DNA from 2 places in the Allobosea sp. LjRoot9 genome. Region 2 is predicted to be linked to the other one. Evidence: predicted binding sites of a transcription regulator. Region 2 holds the regulator's gene; the other holds the start of a gene.
What was found. Region 2 encodes LexA, which represses DNA repair genes until DNA is damaged. Its sites were predicted from a motif close to TGTTCNNNNTGTGTTCNG; they were not measured.

Region 1 (10,343 bases), 490 kb from region 2:
CAGCCGAGCTGCACTGAGAACACGATCACCATCACCATGCCGAGCCAGTAATGCGGCACGGAGACGCCGAGCACAGCCAGCATCGAAGCGAATTTGTCGAGGAAGGAGCCGCGGAAATACCCAGCCACGAAGCCGAAGAACGAGCCGAGCAGGAAGCCGATCACCGTCGCCAGCACGGCGATCAGCAGCGTGTTGCCGACCGCGCGCCAGACCTCGGCCGCGACCGGGCGGCCGGTGGCGATCGAGGTGCCGAGATCGCCCTGCAGCGCCTTCAGCAACCAGAGGCCGAACTGTATCGGCAGCGGCCGGTCGAAACCGTAGATCTTGCGCAACTCGTCCTGCATCGCCTGCGAGGCGTCCGGCGGCAGCACCGCAGTCAGCGGGTCGCCGGGCGCGATATGAACCAGCAGGAAGCAGAACACGCTGACGCCGAACGCGACCGGAAGGACATAGAGGATACGCTTGGCGAGATAGCTCAGCATGAGATTGCCACAGCCCAACCTGACAACAATCCGACTCCGCGACCGTCATGCTCGCCCTTGTGGCGAGCATCCACGTCTTGAACACAGGTCTCGACGAAGGAAGACGTGGATGGTCGGGACAAGCCCGACCATGACGGATGACCGACATATGTCGGTCTCCGTCGAAACCTGCCCGACCATGACGGCTTCTGTCGTGCTGTCTCCGCGGCAATGCGAGCCATTCTCCGCCTCACTTCGTCATCGTGATCGGCGAGAAGTCCTGGAACCAGTTCTGGGCCTGAATGAAGCCCTTCACCTTGGGGCTCAAGGCGCGCGGGTTGACGTCATGCGTGACCATCAGGAACAGCGCCTCATCGACATATTTCTCATGGATCTTCTGCAGCACCTTGGTCTGCTCGGCCGGGTCGAAGGTGTTGCGGACCTGCTCGAAGAGCTTGTCCATCTCGGGGTCGCAGTAATAGCCCCAGTTGGTGCCCGCCGGCGGCTGCAGGTTGCACTGCAGATGCCGAATCAGGCCGGTGAAGGGATCCTGGATGAAATATGTGTAGTTCATGCCCGTCGCCTGGCGCGACGATTCATGCTTGGCGCCGGCGCGCCAGATGTTGATCAGCGTGTTCCATTCGACAACCTCGAAATCGATCTTGATTCCGACCTCGGCGAGGTTCTGCTGGACGAACTCGTTCATCGGCAGAGGCTGCATCTGGCCGGAGCCGGAGGGCGCGATCAGGATCTTGGTCTGCACCGGCTTGGCAGGCGAATAGCCGGCCTCGGCGAGCAGCTTCTTGGCGGCCTCAGGATCGTATTTCAGCTTGAAGCTGGGATTGCCGAACCATTGGTGGCCCGGCGGATAGAAGCCCTCGGCCGGGATCATCATGCCGCCGAGCAATTCCTTCAGCCCCTCGCGGTCGACGGCCAGATTGGCCGCCTTGCGGATGCGGATGTCGTTCCAGGGCGAGCCTTCGGCGCGGGAGAGATGCCAGGTCCAGTTATGCGGATAGGCATTGGTGACGATCTGGAAGCCGGCGCTCTTGAGCGAGGGCACGAGATCGGGCGACGGCGCCTCGATCCAGTCGACCTGCCCCGCCCTCAAAGCGGCGGCGCGAGCATTGGGCTCAGGCAGTGGCAGCAGCACGAGCTTGTCGAGCTTGGGCACGCGGGCCTTGTCCCAATAGCCTGGGAACGGCGAAAGCTCGGCGCGCTCGCGCGGCTGGAAAGCGGTGAGCTGCCAGGGACCAGTGCCCGAAGGCGTCTTGGCGAAAGCGTCCCAGCTCTTGCCGAGCTTTTCCCACTGCGCCGGCGAGGACATCATGATCCAGGCGATCTGATAGGGCAGCGTCGCGTCCGGCGTCTTGGTGACGATCTCGACCTTGTATTTGTCGATCACCTTGTAGGTGCCGACGGCCGGGATACGCGAGCGGCCCTGTGCGGCCTGGCGCTGGTCGAATTGCGGGGCGTCGTTCTTCAGGAGCTTGTCGAGGTTCCAGACGACGGCGTCGGCGGTGAACTCCGAGCCGTCATGGAACTTCGCGCCCTCGCGCAGCACGAAGGTCCATTTGGTCTTGTCGGCGGCATCGACGGCCCAGCTCGTGGCGAGGCCGGGAACGAGATCGGAGGCCTTGTCGGCCTTGCTGAGGTCCCAGTTGATCAGCCCGTCATAGACCGTATAGCCCATGAAGCGCATGCCCTCGCCGCCCTGGTCGGTCTGGCCAGTGGTCAGCGGGATGTCGGAGGCCGTCATGCCGATCCGCAGCGTGCCCTGGGCGGAAGCCGATTGCGCCGCGAGCAGGAGCCCTGCGGCAAAAGACAAGGCGAGAGCGGAACGGATCATCGGCTAACTCCGAAATGGATGATTTCGAAGAAGCCTGAGCAAAGGCTGTGCCAGTGCGGCGCGGCGGAGCAACGCCATGCACCGCCGTGATCTTTACTGAGGCAACCGTCACGCAAAGACTTGCCTAAAAAGAATGCAGCCATCATTGCCGCTTAAATAGGCAGAGCCCGAGCTTAATGGAAATCCCGCGATTTCGGCAGGATACGGACATTGCGCGGATGGCGGCCGCGCGGGATCTGCGGAGTCAGGAGTTCGTCGGTCAGCATCGAGGCGCGCTCAGTGCGATGCGTATCCGAGAGGCTCAGCAGGTCGGCAGTACGGTCGATCACGCGCTGCGCCATCAGATGCGTCACGCCGTCCGAGCTCTTCTGCACCCGGCCCTCGACCAACAGCAGTCGTGCACCCATGACCTCGCGGCGAAAGCGTTCGAACAACCGCGCCCAGAGCACGACATTGGTGATGCCGGTTTCATCCTCCAGCGTGATGAAGACCGCGTTGCCATTGCCCGGGCGCTGGCGCACCAGCACGACGCCGGCTGTGCGCGCCCAGGCAGCGTCCGGCTTCGCCTCGGTCTGCGCACAGCTCAACACCCCCTCCCGCCTGAAGAGCGGCCGCAGCATGCCCATCGGATGGCCCTTCAGCGAGAGGCGCGCCGTCTGGTAGTCGGCGACGATGTGCTCGGGCAACGGCATGACGGGCAGCGCCATGGCGGGTTCTTCGCCCAGTTCATGCGCCTGCACCGCCGCGAACAGGGGAAGCGCCTCGTCATCGGGCAAGCGGCGCACGGCCCAGAGAGCCTCGCGCCGGTCGAGCCCGAGCGAGCGGAAAGCGTCGGCATCGGCGAGCAGGCGCATGGCGCGGGCCGGCAACCTGGCGCGGCGGCCGAGGCCTTCGACGTCGGAATAGCCTTCGCCGCGGGCACTTGCGAGGCGTTCCGCCCAGTCCTCCGCGAAGCCGTCGATCTGGCGCAGGCCGAGCCTGAGCGCGATGGCGCCATCCTCGCGACGCTCCAGCGTATTGTCCCAGAAGCTGAAACTGACATCGATGGCGCGTGCCTCCACACCGCCATTCTCCTGCGCCTCGCGGACGATCTGCGCCGGCGCGTAAAACCCCATCGGCTGCGAATTCAGCAGCGCGCAGGCGAAGATCGCGGGGTGGTGGCATTTCAACCAGGAGGAAATGTAGACCAGCTTGGCGAAGGAGGCGGCGTGGCTCTCGGGAAAGCCGTAACTGCCGAAACCCTTGATCTGGTCGAAGCAGCGCTGGGCGAAATCGCGCTCATAGCCGCGCGCCACCATGCGTCCGACCATCATCTCCTCGAACCGGCCGATCGTGCCGAGATTGCGGAAGGTCGCCATGGCGCGGCGCAGGCGGTTGGCCTCGGGATCGGTGAATTTCGCCGCCACCATGGCAAGCTTCATCGCCTGCTCCTGAAAGAGCGGCACGCCGCAGGTCTTCTTGAGCACCTCGACGAGTTCGTCGGCATCACCATGCTCGGGCGACGGTGAAGGATAGACTACCTCTTCCAGCCCAGCCCGCCGCTTGAGATAGGGATGGACCATGTTGCCCTGGATCGGGCCCGGCCGGACGATCGCGACCTGGATGACGAGATCGTAGAAGACCCGCGGCTTCAGACGCGGCAGCATATTCATCTGCGCCCGGCTCTCGACCTGGAAGACGCCGAGCGATTTCCCCTCGCAGAGCATGTCGTAGGTCGCTTCGTCATCACTGGGGACATCGGCCAGCCCCAAATCCTTGCCTTCATGCTCGCGCAGCAGGTCGAAGGCTTTTCGGATGCAGGTCAGCATGCCGAGCGCCAGCACATCGACCTTCATCAGGCGCAGCGCGTCGATGTCGTCCTTGTCCCATTCGATGAAGGTGCGGTCGTCCATCGCGGCATTGCCGATCGGCACCATCTCGTCGAGGCGGCCGCGCGCCAGCACGAAACCGCCGACATGCTGCGAGAGATGGCGCGGGAAACCGAGCAGCCTGAGCGCGAAGCCGACTGCGCGCAGGATCGTCGGGTTCGTCGGATCGAGCCCGGCCTGGCGGACATGATTGTCGCCGATCTCTGTGCCCCAGCTACCCCATTGCGTGTCCGCGAGCCGGGCGGTGACGTCCTCGGTCAGGCCCAGTGCCTTGCCGACATCGCGGATGGCGCTGCGCGGCCGGTAATGGATCACGGTTGCGGCGATGCCGGCGCGGTGGCGGCCGTATTTCTCATAGATCCACTGGATCACCTCCTCGCGCCGCTCATGCTCGAAATCGACGTCGATATCGGGCGGCTCGCGCCGTTCCTCGGAGATGAAACGGGCGAAGAGCACGTCGTTCTCGGCCGGATCGACCGCCGTGATGCCGAGCACATAGCAGACGGCGGAATTGGCGGCCGAGCCCCGGCCCTGGCAGAGGATGCCCTCACCGTCGGCGAATTCGACGATCTGGCGGATGGTCAGGAAATAGCGGGCGTATTCGAGCTTCCCGATCAAGACGAGTTCCTGGTCGAGCAGCGCCTGCACTTTTGCGGGCACGCCATCGGGATAGCGCATCTGCGAGCGCTTGCGGACCAGCTCCGTAAGCCAGCCTTGCGCGGTCCAGCCCGGCGGCACCGGCTCGTCCGGATACTCATAGGTGAGCTCGCCCAGGTCGAACTCGATGCGGCCGAGCAGATGGCCGGTCTCCGCGATCGCATCGGGCGCATCGCGGAAGAGCCGCGCCATCTCTCGCCCGGCCTTGAGATGGCGCTCGGCATTGGCCTCCAGCAAGCGGCCTGCCTGGTCGATTGCGACGCCTTCGCGGATGCAGGTCAGCAGATCCTGCAGATCGCGCTGCTCGGGGGCATCGTAGAGCACGTCATTGGTGGCCAGCAGCGGCGTGCGGGTCGCAGCCGCAATCGACTTCAGCCGGGCGAGGCGGCGGCGATCGTCGCCCTTGCGATGCATGCTGGCTGCCAGCCAGACCGCGCCGGGCGCGGCCTCGTCCAGCCGGGCGAGGAGCGCGGGCAGAGCGTCATGGCGCTTGCCCGGCATGACGATGAGCAGCAGGTCGCGCGCATCCGAGAGCAGATCATCGAGATGCAGGATGCAGTCGCCCTTCCGCGCCTTCAGATTGCTCTGGCTGAGCAGCCGACAGAGCCTTCCCCAGCCGGCGCGATTGGCGGGGTAGACGACGATGTCGGGCGTGCCGTCGGCGAAGACGAGCCGGCTGCCGACAGCGAGCTTGAAGGCTCGGGCCATGCTCTGGAGCTGCGGTCCGGTGAAGGGCAGATCGGCGAAGGCCGGGTTCTCGACCCAGATAAATTCACCCGGACTGCCGCCTTCACGGATCTTCTCGGGCTCCGGCAAGCCATGCTCGCGCAGATATGCAAGGGCGCTGAAGGCGCGCACCACGCCCGCGACCGTATTGCGGTCGGCGATGCCGATGCCGGCATGACCGAGCAGCAGGGCGGTCAGCACCAGATTGGGCCCGGGCGAGGCACCGCGCAGGAAAGAAAAGTTCGTGGTGGCAACGAGTTCGGCGTAAATGCTCAGAGGTTGATTCATGCCAAGTTTCTCACGCGAAAAGCCCGTGCAGGAACCAGCGCGGCATCTCGTTCTCGCGCTCATAGAGCCCGGCGCGGAAGAGCCAGAAGCGGCGCCCTTGCGCGTCCTCGACACGGTAATAGTCGCGCGCCGGCTCGGCTGGCCCGTCGCGCCACCATTCCGGCGCGATGCGCTCTGGCCCCTCGGCACGAGCGATCTCGTGCAGCACGCGCCGCCAGCGGAAACGCAAGGGCGGCCCGTCCGGCACCTCGGCCAAGGTCTCGATCGGCTGCGGCGGCTCGAAGAGCTGGAGCGGGCGCGTCGGCGGCTCGTTGGGTTCGGGCGTGGGCCAGGCGATCGCTGACGCGGGCGCGGCGACCGGAACCGCCCTCGCCTCACGGCGCGGGTCATGCGTGTCCCGCGCGGCAAACCGCAGCACACGGTCGCGGCCGAAACGGGTGACCAGGCGGTCGAGGAGCTCGGCCACCGCCTCGTCCTCGACAGCGCGCCCATCCAGGCTGGGCTGATGCGTGTTCAGTGGCTCGCAGACCGGGATGGCGAGGCGGATCGCGTCAAAGCCGAAGCCCGGGTCAAGCGGATCCGCCAGCGTGTCGATGCGTTCGCGGTAGAGCCTGAGGATGGCATCGGCGTCGCGCGAGGGCCGGCCAGTCTCGATGTCCAACCGCCTGACCGCGCCATCCGTGCGGAAGAGGCTGACCTCGAAGGCGCGTCCGCCCTCGCCACGCTGTTCCAGCAGGCGGGCAGCCTCCGCGATCAGCTGCGTCACCACCGTCTCCAGCCCCTGCATGTCCAGCAGGGGCTCGGCGAAATGCCGCTCGACCATGCAAGCGGGCGCCGGGCGCAGCGGCGTGATCCGGACATCCTCCCGGCCCAGCGTGCGCCTGAGCCGGATCGCCAGATCCTCGCCGAAACGGGCGGACAGGACCATGGAGGGTCGCTCGGCCAGGTCACCCACCGATTTCAGCCCGGCCCGGGACAAGGCGATGACGGTCTCGGCGCCGATCTCCAATGCCGCGACCGGCAACGGGCGGATCATGGCCTCGTCCTCGCCCGGCGGTACGATACCGCCCGCGCCGAAGCGGGAGAGCGCATGCGCCGCCTCCGGCGTCCCGGCGATCGCGCTGCGCTGATTGAGCCCGCCTGCCCGCAACCGTTCGGCGATCATGGCCCGAAGCGCCGCCTCACCGCCGAAGAGATGGGCGCAGCCGGTGATGTCGAGCAGCAGGCCATGAGGCGGGTCGAGCGCGACCAGCGGCGTGAAACGGTCGCAGAAGGCGGCCAGCCGCTCGATCAGGCGCTGATCGACCTGCGGCTCAGCCTCGACCACGACGAGGTCCGGAATCCGGGCGCGCGCATCGGCAAGCGTCAGCCCACGCGTGAGCCCGAGCCTGATGGCGTTCTGGTCGCAATCGACCAGCCGGAGCGCGTTGCGCACCGTCTCGACCACCACCAGCGGCGGCTCACCCCGCCCGCCGGAAGCCGGGACCCCGCGCTCCCTCCGCAGCCGGTCCGTCGGCAGGAAAGGGAACCAGAGGGCGAGATAGCGGCGCGGCATCCTGTGGTCTCCCCTGGTTGCCGGCTCTCTCATGGAAGGCAGGGTTTGCCTGGAAGGCAGCTCTCTCGTGGAAAGATTGTCGGTCACGGTTCCACTCCACACGCCACTCACGCTCGCCCAGGCCACCGCGATCGCGCAGCAGCCTGAGACTGAATGCCGGATCGCCCGGCGCATTGGCCTCAAGGGCCCGCGACGGCAGAGCGCGCACCAGCCAACGGGTCCGGGCGGCGCTGGCATCCTGCCGGGCGCTCGCACGCAGCAGCACCGTCGTGACGCCGGACGCCTCCGCCGCCAGCGCCAATCGCCGGCTCGCGGTCAGGTCGAACAGGCGCGGCTCGCCCCAGGGCTCGATCAGCACCGCCCCCAGTGCCGAACAGCGCGCGGCCTCCGCGCCGGCCCGCAGCACGTCCTGCGCATCGCGCGCCCGCACCAGAAGGATGCGCGCAGGATCGAGACCGAGCTCGGCCAGCCCCGGCGGGTGCAAACGCCCGGTCTCGGCATCGAGAACATCCTGCCTGACCCAGAGGACCTGGCGCATCTGCGCCGCCCGGATCGTCAGCCCCACGGCGAAACCCGTCGCCGCAGCGAGGTCCGCCGTTCCCGGCGCGTAAACCTCATGCAGCGCCGCGCGCGCGATGCCTCCGCCCAGCGGCTCATCAAGAGCAGGCGCTCCGAAGCTCACACGCCCGACCGCAGCCGGCGCGGTGCGCAGCGCCGCTTCGGCAAGGCTGCGCCGCAGATCGGCTAGGGCGAGAGGGGCGGGTTTCGGGTTCATTGGATGCGTGTTCTCTCTTTGTTCTTATATAGAACGTGCTCCACGCGAAGGCGAGTCGCTTGAACGAGAGGTTGAAGATCGTCCGAGATTCCTCAGCCCTCATCCTGAGGCTCCCGAACCTCCTGGAACATCCTTCGAGACGCCGTTTCGCGGCTTCTCAGGATGAGGGCTCAACTCAAAACCGCCCCGTGGGTCCTGCTGCCTGTCCCTGAACCGCAGTCGTCATGGCTTCGGGGCAAGCTAGTTCTTGGGGGCAAGCGAGTTCGGGTTGAAGGCTCCGCCGAAGGGCGAGGGATTGCTCGACGGCGGCGGCGCGGCGGGAGGCGCAGGCTGGGCCGGCGGCGCCAGCGAATTCGGGTTGAATGCGCCGCCGAAGGGTGACGGGTTGTTGGAGGGCGACGGCATTGCCGGCTGCGCCGGGGCCTGCTGCTGGATGCGGTTGCGCTGCTCCTGCATCAGCCTTTCCTGCACTTGCTGCTTCTCCTGCAGGATCGCGGCGCGGCAGACATCCGCATCGACGCGGCTTGCCGACCAGGCGACGAAGCCCGTCACGCCGACGAGCAGAACGAGGACCGCGCCCGGATGCGTCAGCAGGCGCGAGAGCGGGTTGGCGTAGAGCCGGGACTGGCCAGCCTTGCCGCTGCGCAAAAGCTCCTGGCGGCGGGTATGGGCCTCGCTGACCATCGCCCCGATCAGCGTCACCGCGATGATGATGACGGCAAGCGCCGAGAGCGAAGGGTCGGTGCCGAGCCTGACCTTCGAGGCCAGCGCCGTGGTGAAGGTGTTGCCCGACAGGATGGTGAAGACGGTGGTGTTGTAGTTCTCGAACGAAGCCAGGAAGGTGATGAAGGCGGCCGAGCCCAGCGCCGGCTTCATGAAGGGCAGCAGGATCTTGCGGAAGGCCTGGCCCGGCGTCGCGCCGAGATCGAGCGCGGCTTCCGTCAACGTCGGATCGAAGCGCTGAAGCCGGGCGTTGAGGACCAGCATGGCGTAGGAGGCGATGAAGGCGACCTGCCCGAGCAGCGTCAGGAAAAAGCCGTTGTAGAAGACCGTATCGTAGCTGGCTCCCACCCCGCGTCCGACAAAACTCCAGAAGACGATGGTCGAGATGCCGAGCACGACGCCGGGGATCAGGATCGGCGTGATCAGCACGGCGTAGAGCCCGGCCCGCAGGCGCGGGCCGATATCGGCAAGTGCGAGCGCGCCCGCCAACCCGAACGGCACAGCGATCGCGACCACCGCGACGCCGATCGCGAGGCTGGTCCACAGCCCGCTCATCAACCGCTCATTGCGCACCAGCACGCCGAACCAGTCGGTGGTGAAGCACTCCCAGGGCACCACCCTGGGGAAGGCCGAGGAGTTGAAGGCCGTGATCACCATGATGATCAGAGGGCCGAACAGAAACAGGAAGAACAACAGCGCGTAGCTGAACGCGAAAAGGCCGCCGCCTGAGCCCCGCGTCATCGCCCGATCGCTCCGATCGAGACCTTGAAGACACGCATCATCAGGAAGACGAAGGCGAGGCAGACACCGAGCAGGATGGTGGCGTAGGCGGAACCGCGCTGCCAGTCGCCGGCATCGTTGAACCATTGATAGATGATCTGGGTGAACCAGAGGTTCGACGGCCCACCGAGGATCTGCGGGGCCGCCAGCGCGCCCGCCGTCAGCATGAAGACCATGGTCGCGCCGGATGCGATGCCGGGCTTGGCGACCGGCAGCACCACCCGCCAATGCACCCGCCACCAGCTCGCGCCCATGTCGCGCGCCGCCTCGATCTGGTTACGGTCGAGCGTCTCGACCGCGTTGTAGATCGAGAACACCATCAGCAGGGTGTAGGTGTAGGCAAGCCCGGCATAGAGCGCGACATCGGCCCGGATGAAGTCGATCGGGCTCGACCACAGGCCCAGCGCCTGGCCGATGCCGTTGATGACGCCTGTCGCTCCGAACAGGATGCGGAAGGCGAAGGCGCGCAGGATATCGTTGATCCAGAAGGGCACGATCAGGCCGATGACCATCATCCGCGCCGCGACGCCGGTGGCGGAATGGGCGAGGATGAAGGCGATCGGGTAGCAGATGACGATGTCGAGCAGGGTGACGATGACGGCGGCGATCAAGGTCTTGACCAGCACGCCGATGTCGAGCGTGTTCAGGGCGCCATTGCCGA
Region 2 (10,343 bases):
CGATATGCAGGAAGCCGGTGGGCGAGGGGGCAAAGCGCGTGACGACCGCATCACTCATGAAGGCTGGGCTCCGGCTGGGCTCGTGAATCGGCAGCCCAAAGGCAAAACAGGAAGGGAAGGCAAAAACAGGACAATCCACCGGTCATGGCATGACAGCCGGCGTGGCCCCTGTAACATGGCTCGGCCGCCCGCGTTAAGCGCAAGATCGCGGGCGGGCAGGGGGAAGGGGCGGCGGTGCATACAGGACCGTCAGAGCGGGTGAAATCACGCGGCGCGCTGGCCGGCGTCCTGCCGTCGCGCCTGCCCGTCTCCTGGCTCGGCAGCGGTATCGGCCTGGCATGGCGGGATTGGCCCGGGCAGGCGCGACAGGCCTTCGCCGCCGAGGCGGAGCGCCGGCGGCTCTTCCTCTGGTTCCCGGTCATGATGGGCATCGGCATCCTGCTCTACTTCGCCGGCGACCGGGAGCCCGCGCTATGGGCGCCGCTTGCCGGTGTCGCGCTTGCAAGCGGCCTCGCCATAGCTCTGCGCCGGCAGCAGCTCGCCTTGCCGGTTTGTCTTGGGCTGGTTGCGGTCTTCGTCGGCTTCTCGGCGGCGACCTTGCGCACCGCGACGATCATGGCGCCGATCCTGGATCGCCCGCGCAGCGGCCAGCTCACCGGCTATGTCGAATCAGTCGAGGCGCGCGATGCAGGCGCTCGCCTCGTCGTGCTGGTCACCGGGATAGCCGGCGTCGAAGCGGAGCGACGGCCCAAACGCGTCCGCGTCAATATCAAGGCGGAGACAGTCGCGCCGGGAGACCATATCACGGCCAATGCACGCCTTCTGCCGCCGCCTGGTCCGGCGCGACCGGGCGGCTATGATTTCGGCCGCGACGCGTTCTTTCGCGGCATCGGCGCGGTCGGCAACATCCCCGGCAAGATCATGCTGACACCGGCGCCAGGCCCGCCTCCGCCCGAACTCGCGAGAGCCGTGCTGATCGACCGCGCCCGCAACGCCCTGACCGCCCGCATCGCCAGCGTCGGGGGCGGGCAGGCCGGCGCGATGGCGGCGGCACTGGTGACCGGCAAGCGCGGCCTGATCACGGAAACGACCAATGCCGATCTGCGCGCGGCTGGCATCTACCACATCGTCTCGATTTCGGGCCTGCACATGGTGCTCGCCGCCGGCACGATCCTCTGGCTTGTGCGGGCGCTGCTGGCGCTCTCGCAGACGCTGGCCTTGCACTGGCCGATCAAGAAGATCGCCGCCGTTGCCGCCATGATCGGAGCAACCGCCTATTGCGTCTTCTCCGGCTCCGATGTCGCAACCGTCAGGTCATTGATCATGACGCTGGTGATGCTCGGCGCAATCCTGATCGACCGCCCGGCGCTGAGCATGCGCAACCTTGCCTTGGCAGCGATCATCGTCTTGCTGCGCGAGCCCGAGGCGCTGCTCGGGCCGAGCTTCCAGATGTCATTCGGGGCGGTAGCGGCGCTGATCGCCTTTGCCGAGCGCTGGGAGGAACGCAATCAGACCGCGCCGCCATCGCCATGGCCCTGGCCGCTGCGCCCACTCTGGATCGCCGCCAGCGGCACCGTCATCACAACCCTGCTGGCGACGGCGGCGACGGCCCCGTTCGGCGCCTATCATTTCCAGACCTTCAATCCGTTCGGGCTGCTCGGCAATGCGCTCGCCTTGCCCTTCGTCTCGCTGTTCGTCATGCCGGCTGCGGTGTTCGGAGTGCTGGCCTACCCCTTCGGCCTCGATTGGCCGGCCTGGTGGCTGATGGGCGCCGCCTCCGAGGTGGTGCTGCGGCTGGCCCACTGGGTCGCGGCGATCGACCACTCGACGCTGATCATTCCCGCCTTCGGCGAGGCCGCGCTGGTCTGCCTTGCGATGACACTGCTCTGGCTGACGCTGTGGAGCACGAAGCTTCGGCTGCTCGCCATCCTGCCGCTGGTGATGGGCGTCACGGTCGCGGCCAAGCCGGACCGGCCGGATATCGTGGTCGAACGCGACGGTTCCGGCCTCGTCGTGCGCGGAGCCGACGACCGTTTCATTCTGGCCGGCCGGCCAAGCAGCTTCGTGCTGCAACAATGGCTCGTCGCCGATGGCGATGGGCGGCAGCCCACGGATGCGAGCCTGCGCAAGAATGCGGCTTGCGATACGCAAGGCTGTGTCGTTACCGCTCGCAATGGTCGCCGGATCGCCTATGCGAAAGACCGGCTCGCCGTCATCGAGGATTGCCTGCGCGCCGACCTCGTCGTCACGCCGATACCCTGGTCGGCTCCCTGCGCAGCGAAGCTGGTCGACCGGACGGCCCTGAACCGCGACGGCGCGACCTCCCTCATCGGCACTGCAGGCGGCTGGCGTATCGTCCAGGCAGAACGGCAGGATGCCGATCGCCCCTGGATACGCAAGCGCGCGGCGACAAGCACAAGGCCCGCGCAGCAGCCTCCTGCGCGGCAGCCGGAGAGGAGCGATACGGGCGATGTGGCAGCCGAGCCCGACCGGCTTCAGTAGCGCCGCATCAGATTGACCAACCGACCCTGGATCTTGACCCGATCGGGGCCGAGCACACGGGTTTCATAAGCCGGGTTTGCGGCTTCAAGCGCGATTGACGAGCCGCGTTTGCGCAGGCGCTTCAGCGTCGCCTCTTCGTCATCGATCAGCGCCACGATGATGTCGCCGGTATTGGCGGTGTCCTGCCGGCGGATGACGACGGTGTCGCCGTCGAGAATGCCGGCCTCGACCATCGAATCGCCGCGCACCTCAAGCGCGAAATGCTCGCCGGCGCCGAGCATGTCCGCCGGCAGCGCCACACTGTGGCTGCGGCTCTGGATCGCCGAGATCGGCGTGCCGGCGGCGATCCGCCCCATCACCGGGATTGCGATCGTGGCACGCGCCTCCTCTTCGGGACCAGGGGCCGGGCGCGCCTTGCCGAGGCCGCCGCCCTGGCCGAGGCCACCTTGCACGATGGAGGGGCTGAAACGCGGGCGCGCGCCTTGTGGCATGCCGACGCCATCGGGAAGCTTGATCACCTCCAATGCGCGGGCGCGATTGGGCAGCCGGCGAATGAAGCCTCGCTCCTCCAACGCCATGATCAGGCGATGAATGCCGGATTTCGAGCGGAGATCGAGCGCGTCCTTCATTTCGTCGAAGGAGGGCGGCACGCCGCTTTCACGCAGGCGTTCCTGGATGAAGCGGAGCAATTCGAATTGTTTGCGTGTCAGCATGGTCCCCGCCAGCGCCCGCGGCGCGAATTCGAAACAAATCACGAACATCATACACGTTCGTGTTGTGTTCCGCAAGCTAACCTAGCGGAGGCGGATGATCCGGCAGGGTGCGCCTTCTTTTGCCGGCTCTGCATGGGCCGGGCGAATGACCAGCGCCCGAGCGCGCGCCAGATTGCCCAGCATCGAGGAATCCTGCTTGGCGAAGGGGCTGGCGAGCCAGCCGGCCTCGATGTGCTGAAGATCGGCGCGCAGATAATCTTCACGCTCATCATTAGCCGGCATATCAATTCCGAGGATCGCCGGTTCGCTGCGGTCGCGCGCGGGATCGGGCATGCCGAGCAGCGCCTCGATCAGCGGCGCCACGAACAGATGCCCGCAGACGATCGACGAGACCGGGTTGCCGGGTAGGCCGACGGCGACCATGGCTCCAAGCCGCCCCATCATCATCGGCTTGCCCGGCCGCATCGCGATCTTCCAGAAGCCGAGCTCCATGCCCTGGCGCTTCAAGGCCTCCTGTACGAGGTCATGCGCTCCGACCGAGGCGCCGCCGAGCGTGATCAGCACGTCAGCGCCGGCGGCTCGCGCCCGCTCGATCTTGGCGGCGAGATCGGGATGATTATCGCGTGCAATGCCGAGATCGAAGGCTGTTCCGCCGATCTCCTCGACGATCGCCGCCAGGGAATAGCTGTTCGAAGCGACGATCTGGTCGGGGCCGACTGTTTCGCCCGGCAGGACGAGTTCGTCCCCGGTCGCCAGGATCGCGACCAGGGGCTTGCGCCGAACCGGCAGGGTAGGGTGTCCGGCTGCAGCCGCGAGGCCGAGCGCGGCACTGTCGAGCCGGCGTCCCGCCGGGAGGAGGACATCGCCTTCCCGGAAATCGAGGCCGGCCGGGCGGACGAAACGCCCCGGCTGGGCGCCTTCGCGGACGCGGATGACCGTGCCGCCGACGCCATCGGCATTCTCCTGGATCAGGATCGTATCGGCACCATCGGGCATAGGCGCGCCGGTGAAGATGCGAATCGCCTCGCCGGGGCCGACCGTTCCTGCAAAGGCGCGCCCGGCCGCCGATTCGCCGATGACGCGCAGTTCATTTGCCGGCGCAAGATCCGCGGCGCGGGCTGCGTAGCCGTCCATGGCCGAATTGGCGAAAGGCGGCTGTGTCCTGAGCGCGACGATGTCGGCGCCCAGCACGCGCCCGGCGCAGGAGGCCAGCGGAACGATCTCGACGGATGTCGGCCCAGGAACGCTGTCGAGCAGCGCCTGCAGCGCGACCTTGACCGGGGTCAGGCTCATGCCGGCTGCTCCGCCTCGTAGACGCCAGATTTCCCGCCGGATTTATGCACCAGCCGGATGCCCTCGATATGCATCGCGCGATCGACCGCCTTGACCATGTCGTAGACCGTGAGACAGGCGACGCTGACGGCGGTGAGCGCTTCCATCTCGACGCCGGTCTGGCCCTTCATCTTCACCTCGACGCGCACGCGAACGCCGGGCAATGCTTCGTCGATCGTGAGATCGACGGCGATCTTGCTGATCAGCAGCGGGTGGCAAAGCGGAATCAGTTCATGCGTGCGCTTGGCCGCCATGATGCCGGCAAGCCTTGCGGTGCCGAGCACGTCGCCCTTCTTCGCATCGCCGCGCCGCACGATGTCGAGCGTGGCTGCCTGCATCACCACATTGCCCTCGGCGATGGCGATACGCGTCGTCTCGGCTTTGTCGCCGACATCCACCATATGCGCCTGGCCCTGCGCATCGAGGTGGCTGAGGCCGGTCACGCCGCGGCCTCCTTGCCTGGACCTGCAAGCAGAGCGCGCGTCGCCTGTGCCACATCCGCCTGGCGCATCAGGCTCTCGCCGACCAGGAAGGTTTCGACACCGACGCGCCGCAGCCTGGCGATATCGGCGGGGCTGAAGACACCGCTTTCACCGACGATGATCCGGTCATCGGGAATGCGCGGCGCCAGGCGTTCGGTGACGGCGAGATCGACATGGAAGCTACGCAGATCGCGGTTGTTGATGCCGAGCAGGCGGCTGTCGATCTCTAGCGCACGATTGAGCTCGGCCTCGTCATGAACCTCGACGAGAACGTCCATGCCGAGGCCCTGCGCCGTGGCGTTGAGCTCGCGCGCCGTGGCGTCGTCGACGCCGGCCATGATGATCAGGATGCAATCGGCACCCCAGGCCCGCGCCTCGAACACCTGATAGGCGTCGTAGAGGAAGTCCTTGCGCAGCGCCGGCAGGCCGGAGGCCTCGCGCGCTTGCGTCAGGAATTCGGGCCGACCCTGGAACGACGGTGCGTCGGTCAGCACCGAGAGGCAGGCGGCTCCGCCTGCCGCATAAGCCTTCGCGAGGGAGGGTGGATCGAAATCCTCCCGGATCAGCCCCTTTGACGGGCTCGCCTTCTTGATCTCCGCGATCAATGCCGACTGGCCCGTGGCATGCTTCGCCGCGAGCGCAGCGGCAAAGCCGCGTACCGGCGAGGCGGCCAGTGCCAGTCGCTCGATCTCGGCTTGCGGGATCGCGGCCTTGGCGGCAGCGATCTCCTGGCGCTTATAGGCCTCGATCTTCGCGAGAATATCGGTCATCGCCGCCTCACGCGTTCGAGCTGACGATCAAAGCATCGAGCCGGGCCTTGGCGCGACCGCTGTCGAGCGCGGCGAAAGCCTGGGCCAGCCCGTCGCGCAGATCGCCCGCCTTGCCGGCAACGACGAGCGCAGCCGCTGCATTGAAGGCCGCGATATCGCGAAAGGCGGTCTTCTGCCCATCGAGCACGGCGCGCAGCGCGGCCGCATTCTGTTCCGGCTCGCCGCCGCGCAGATCCGCAGGTTTCGCCAGCGCAAGCCCGACATCGCCCGGGTTGATCGTAAAGCTCTCGATCTTGCCGCCTTCGAGCGAGACGACCCGCGTCGGTCCGGTCGTGGTGATCTCGTCCAGACCGTCGGAGCCGTGCACGGCCCAGATCCGCTGCGAGCCGAGCGAGGCCAGAACCTTCACCATCGGCTCCAGCCAGGTCTCGGAAAAGGCGCCGACGAGCTGCCTGGTCACGCCGGCCGGATTCGACAGGGGGCCGAGCAGGTTGAAGATCGTGCGGGTGCCGAGTTCGGTGCGCACCGGCGCAACATGGCGCATCGAGGCGTGGTGCGTCGGCGCGAACATGAAACCGAGGCCGGCCTCCTTGATGCAGCGCTCCGTCGCCGCCGCGTCGAGCCCGACCCTGACGCCGAGCGCCATCAGCACGTCGGCAGCGCCCGAGCGCGAGGAGGCGGCGCGGTTGCCGTGCTTGGCGACAGGCACACCACAGGCGGCCGTGATGATCGCAGCCAGCGTCGAGACATTGTAGGAGCCCGACGAATCGCCACCGGTGCCGACGATGTCGATGGCATCAACCGGAGCCTGGACCTTGACCATCTTGCCGCGCATGGCGGCGACAGCCCCGGTGATCTCCTCTGTGGTCTCGCCGCGCACGCGCAACGCCATCAGAAAGGCGGCGGCCTGGGCGTTGGTGACCTCGCCCGAGAGGATGGTGTCGAAGGCGTCTTTGGCCTCGTCGCGCGAAAGCGTAGCTCCGGTCGCGACCTTGGCGATGAAGGGTTTGAAGTCGTCCATGTGAACTCTGCGAAATCAGGCGGTCTGGGGCAGGGCGGCGGAGCGGTGCTGCTGCGACCATCGCTCGGAGCTCTCGAGGAAATTGCGCAGGATCGTCGCGCCATGCTCGGAGGCGATGCTCTCGGGGTGGAACTGCACGCCCTGCACGGGAAATTCGCGATGCGACAGCGCCATGATCAACCCGTCATCGCTCTCCGCCTCGATATCGAGTGCTGCGGGGCAGGTTTGGCGGGAGACGACGAGCGAATGGTAGCGCGTCGCCTGGATCGGCCCGTTGATGCCACGGAACATGCCGCGCGACTGATGCCGGATCGCCGAGATCTTGCCGTGCATCGGCAGGGGCGCCCGCACGACTTCGCCGCCGAAGACCTGGCCGATCGCCTGCAAACCCAGGCAGACGCCGAAGATCGGCCTGGTTCCAGCGCCCTCGCGCACGAGGTCAAGGCAGATGCCGGCCTCGTTGGGCGTGCAGGGACCGGGCGACAGCACGATCGCGTCGTAATCGTCGGACAACGCCTCGGTGACCGTGACCGCATCGTTGCGGCGCACGACGACGTCAGCCCCCAGCCCGCCGATCAGGTGGACAAGGTTCCAAGTGAAGCTGTCGTAGTTGTCGATCAGCAGGATGCGCATCGGTTCAAGGCTCAAGTTAAGGCGCAAGGTCATGCACGGTCGAGGGCAGGGCGGTCAAGTTGCAGCGCGGTCGAACGCCATTGCGCGGCAAGGGTATCGCCGAGCATGATGCGCTTCTGGTGAGTGCTCGAGGGCGGTGCGTGGCGTTCAATCGATATATCGGCCGATATATTGGCATGGTGACGGCCGCGCTGTTGCTGGCCGGCTGCAACACCGGCGAGCGGCCTCAGGCCTTGCCCTATGAAGGGCTCGCAACGGCCGAACTCACCGGCTACGGCGCGATCCGCTTCTGGGCCGACGCGGTCGACGCGCAGACGAAGACCTATCTCGACATTCAGTACCGCCAGATCGCGAGGTCGGGCTGCGAGCCTTGCCAGAGATCGGCGTCCTTCCTGGCGATCTCTGGCGGCAGCGCCGACGGCGCCTATGGCGCGGGTTTTCTCAAGGGCTGGAGCGCGCGCGGCGATCGCCCGCAATTCGAGGTCGTCACCGGCGTCAGCACCGGTTCGCTCGCCGCGCCTTTTGCCTTCCTCGGCCCTGCGCATGATGCCGAACTCGAGGAGATCTACACCCGCTATGGCGACAAGGACCTCTTCAACGACAAGGGCGTGATCGGCCTCGTCGGCGAATCGCTCTACGACACCGCGCCGCTGCGTCGCCTGATCGAGCGCTATGCCAGCGACGATCTGCTCGACGCCATCGCGGTCGAGCATCGCAAGGGCCGCCGCCTGCTGGTGCAGACCACCAATCTCGACGCCCAGCGTCCGGTGATCTGGGATATGGGCGCGATTGCGGCCAGCGGCCAGGCGAGCCGCCGCCGGCTCTTCGTCGACATCCTGCTGGCTTCGGCCGCGATCCCAGCCGTGTTCCCGCCGGTGCGGCTCAGCGTCTCCAGCAATGGTCGGCTTTATGACGAGCTCCATGTCGACGGCGGCGTCGCCTCGCAGATCTTCTTCGCTCCGCCGGGGCTCGATCTGAACGGCGCGGCGGGGCGCAATCTCGGGCATGAGCGCAGATTGGCGCTCTTCGTCATTCGCAACGGCAAGCTGAAGCCGGAATACAAGGCGAGCATCCAGACGGTCGCAGGCTTGGCGACGCGCTCGATCGCGACCCTGGTGAAGTACCAGGCGCTCTCCAACATCGCTGCGATCTCGGAACTGGCGCGGCGGCTGAAGGCGCGCTTCGTCTTCACGGCGGTGCCGGACGACTTTGCGGGCAAGCCGCGCTCGGAGTTCGACGCGCTTTACATGCAGGAGCTGTTCAAGCTCGGCTACGAGCAGGGCCGCGCCGGCCATGCCTGGCTGAACGAGGCGCCGGCCTCGCCGACGCTGGCCATGCGTTGAAGCGAGCTACTGCCCGCGCCCGGCCCGCGAGGCGAAGCGGATCGCTTCTTCCGCGGCCTTGAACAGGGCTTTGGCCTTGTTCACGCACTCGGCTTGCTCGGATTCCGGGTTGGAATCGTAGACGATGCCGGCGCCGGCCTGGACATGCATGCGCTCGTCCTTGACCACCGCCGTGCGCAGCACGATGCAGGTGTCCATCTCACCATTGGCGCCGAAATAGCCGATGCAGCCGCCATAGGCGCCGCGCGCATCGCGTTCCAATTCGTCGATGATCTCCATCGCCCGGACCTTCGGCGCGCCCGAGACCGTGCCGGCGGGAAAGCCGGCGGACAAGGCGGCCAGCGCGTCGTGCTGCGGGTCGATCGTCCCCTCGACATTCGAGACGATGTGCATGACCTGGCTGTAGCGCTCGATGAAGAAGGAATCGGTCACCTTCACCGAGCCGATCTGCGCGACCCGGCCGACATCGTTGCGGCCGAGATCGAGCAGCATCAGATGCTCGGCACGTTCCTTTGGGTCGGCCAGCAATTCCTCGGCGAGCGCGTCGTCCTCAGCCACCGTCGCGCCGCGACGCCGCGTCCCGGCGATCGGCCGGATGGTGACGGTATCGTCGCGCAGGCGGACCAGGATTTCAGGGCTGGAGCAGACGATCTGGAAGTCGGCGAAGTCGAGATAGCACAGGAACGGCGCCGGATTGACCCGCCGCAGCGCCCGGTAGAGCGCGAAGGGCGGCAGCTGGAAGGGCGCCTCGAAGCGCTGCGACAGCACGACCTGGAAGATGTCACCGGCGCGAATATAATCCTGCGCGGTGGCGACCATGGCGTGGAAATCCGCCTCGCTGGTGTTCGAGACAATCGCCGGCTCCGGCAAATTGGCGATGTCGATGGCGGCATCGGCCGGCAACGGCCCTTCGAGCGCCATCACCACGGCGTCCAGCCGCTCCTGCGCCTGCTCATAGGCTACGCGGGCCGCGATGCCGGGCTGAGCCCGTACCGGGGTCACGACATGGATCTCGTCGCGCACCGAATCGAACACGACCATCAGCGTCGGGCGGATCAGGGTGGCGTCGGGAACGCCGGTGCCGGTCTCCTTCGGCTCAGGCAGGCGCTCCATCAGGCGCACCATGTCGTATCCGAGATAGCCGAACACGCCGGCAGCCATCGGCGGCAGTTTCTCGCCTTCCGCCGCTTCGCCGTCGGGGATCGCGCTCTCGTCCAGCAATGAGCGCAGGCTCTCGAAAGCTGGGCGCGGATCGGTGAGGAAGCTGTCGCCGAGCGCAGGTCGGCACAAGGCGGCCTCGCCGTGATGGCAGCGCCAGATCAGGTCCGGCTCGAGCCCGATCATCGAGTAGCGCCCGCGCACGGCTCCGCCTTCGACCGATTCGAGGAGGAAGGCCGGGCCCGTCGTCGCGTGCCGCAGCTTCAGGAAGGCGGCGACCGGCGTCTCGCAATCGCCGACCAGCACCTGTCTCAGCAGTTGCGCCGTGCCGGCCTCGTAGCTTTGCGCAAAGCGTTCGAAAGGGGCTTGCATGGTCAATTCTGCGCGCC

Region 1: ACSQ3P_RS07125 (ImuA family protein) is a predicted target of LexA. The motif match lies at 8,188-8,205, and genes of this name have one in related genera.

The regions. Positions count from the first base shown of each region.
Region 1 is NZ_CAXUPC020000001.1:1,539,318-1,549,660, forward strand. Features, by position in the region: gene ACSQ3P_RS07105 (ABC transporter permease) at 1-482, opposite strand, end outside; gene ACSQ3P_RS07110 (ABC transporter substrate-binding protein) at 712-2,310, opposite strand; gene ACSQ3P_RS07115 (error-prone DNA polymerase) at 2,484-5,849, opposite strand; gene ACSQ3P_RS07120 (Y-family DNA polymerase) at 5,860-7,404, opposite strand; gene ACSQ3P_RS07125 (ImuA family protein) at 7,310-8,179, opposite strand; gene ACSQ3P_RS07130 (ABC transporter permease) at 8,420-9,643, opposite strand; gene ACSQ3P_RS07135 (ABC transporter permease) at 9,640-10,343, opposite strand, start outside.
Region 2 is NZ_CAXUPC020000001.1:1,044,598-1,054,940, forward strand. Features, by position in the region: gene gltX (glutamate--tRNA ligase) at 1-58, opposite strand, end outside; gene ACSQ3P_RS04990 (ComEC/Rec2 family competence protein) at 259-2,502, shown strand; gene lexA (transcriptional repressor LexA) at 2,496-3,215, opposite strand; gene ACSQ3P_RS05000 (molybdopterin molybdotransferase MoeA) at 3,297-4,508, opposite strand; gene moaC (cyclic pyranopterin monophosphate synthase MoaC) at 4,505-4,990, opposite strand; gene trpC (indole-3-glycerol phosphate synthase TrpC) at 4,987-5,799, opposite strand; gene trpD (anthranilate phosphoribosyltransferase) at 5,807-6,820, opposite strand; gene ACSQ3P_RS05020 (anthranilate synthase component II) at 6,836-7,453, opposite strand; gene ACSQ3P_RS05025 (patatin-like phospholipase family protein) at 7,630-8,796, shown strand; gene trpE (anthranilate synthase component I) at 8,803-10,326, opposite strand; gene ACSQ3P_RS05035 (SurA N-terminal domain-containing protein) at 10,329-10,343, opposite strand, start outside.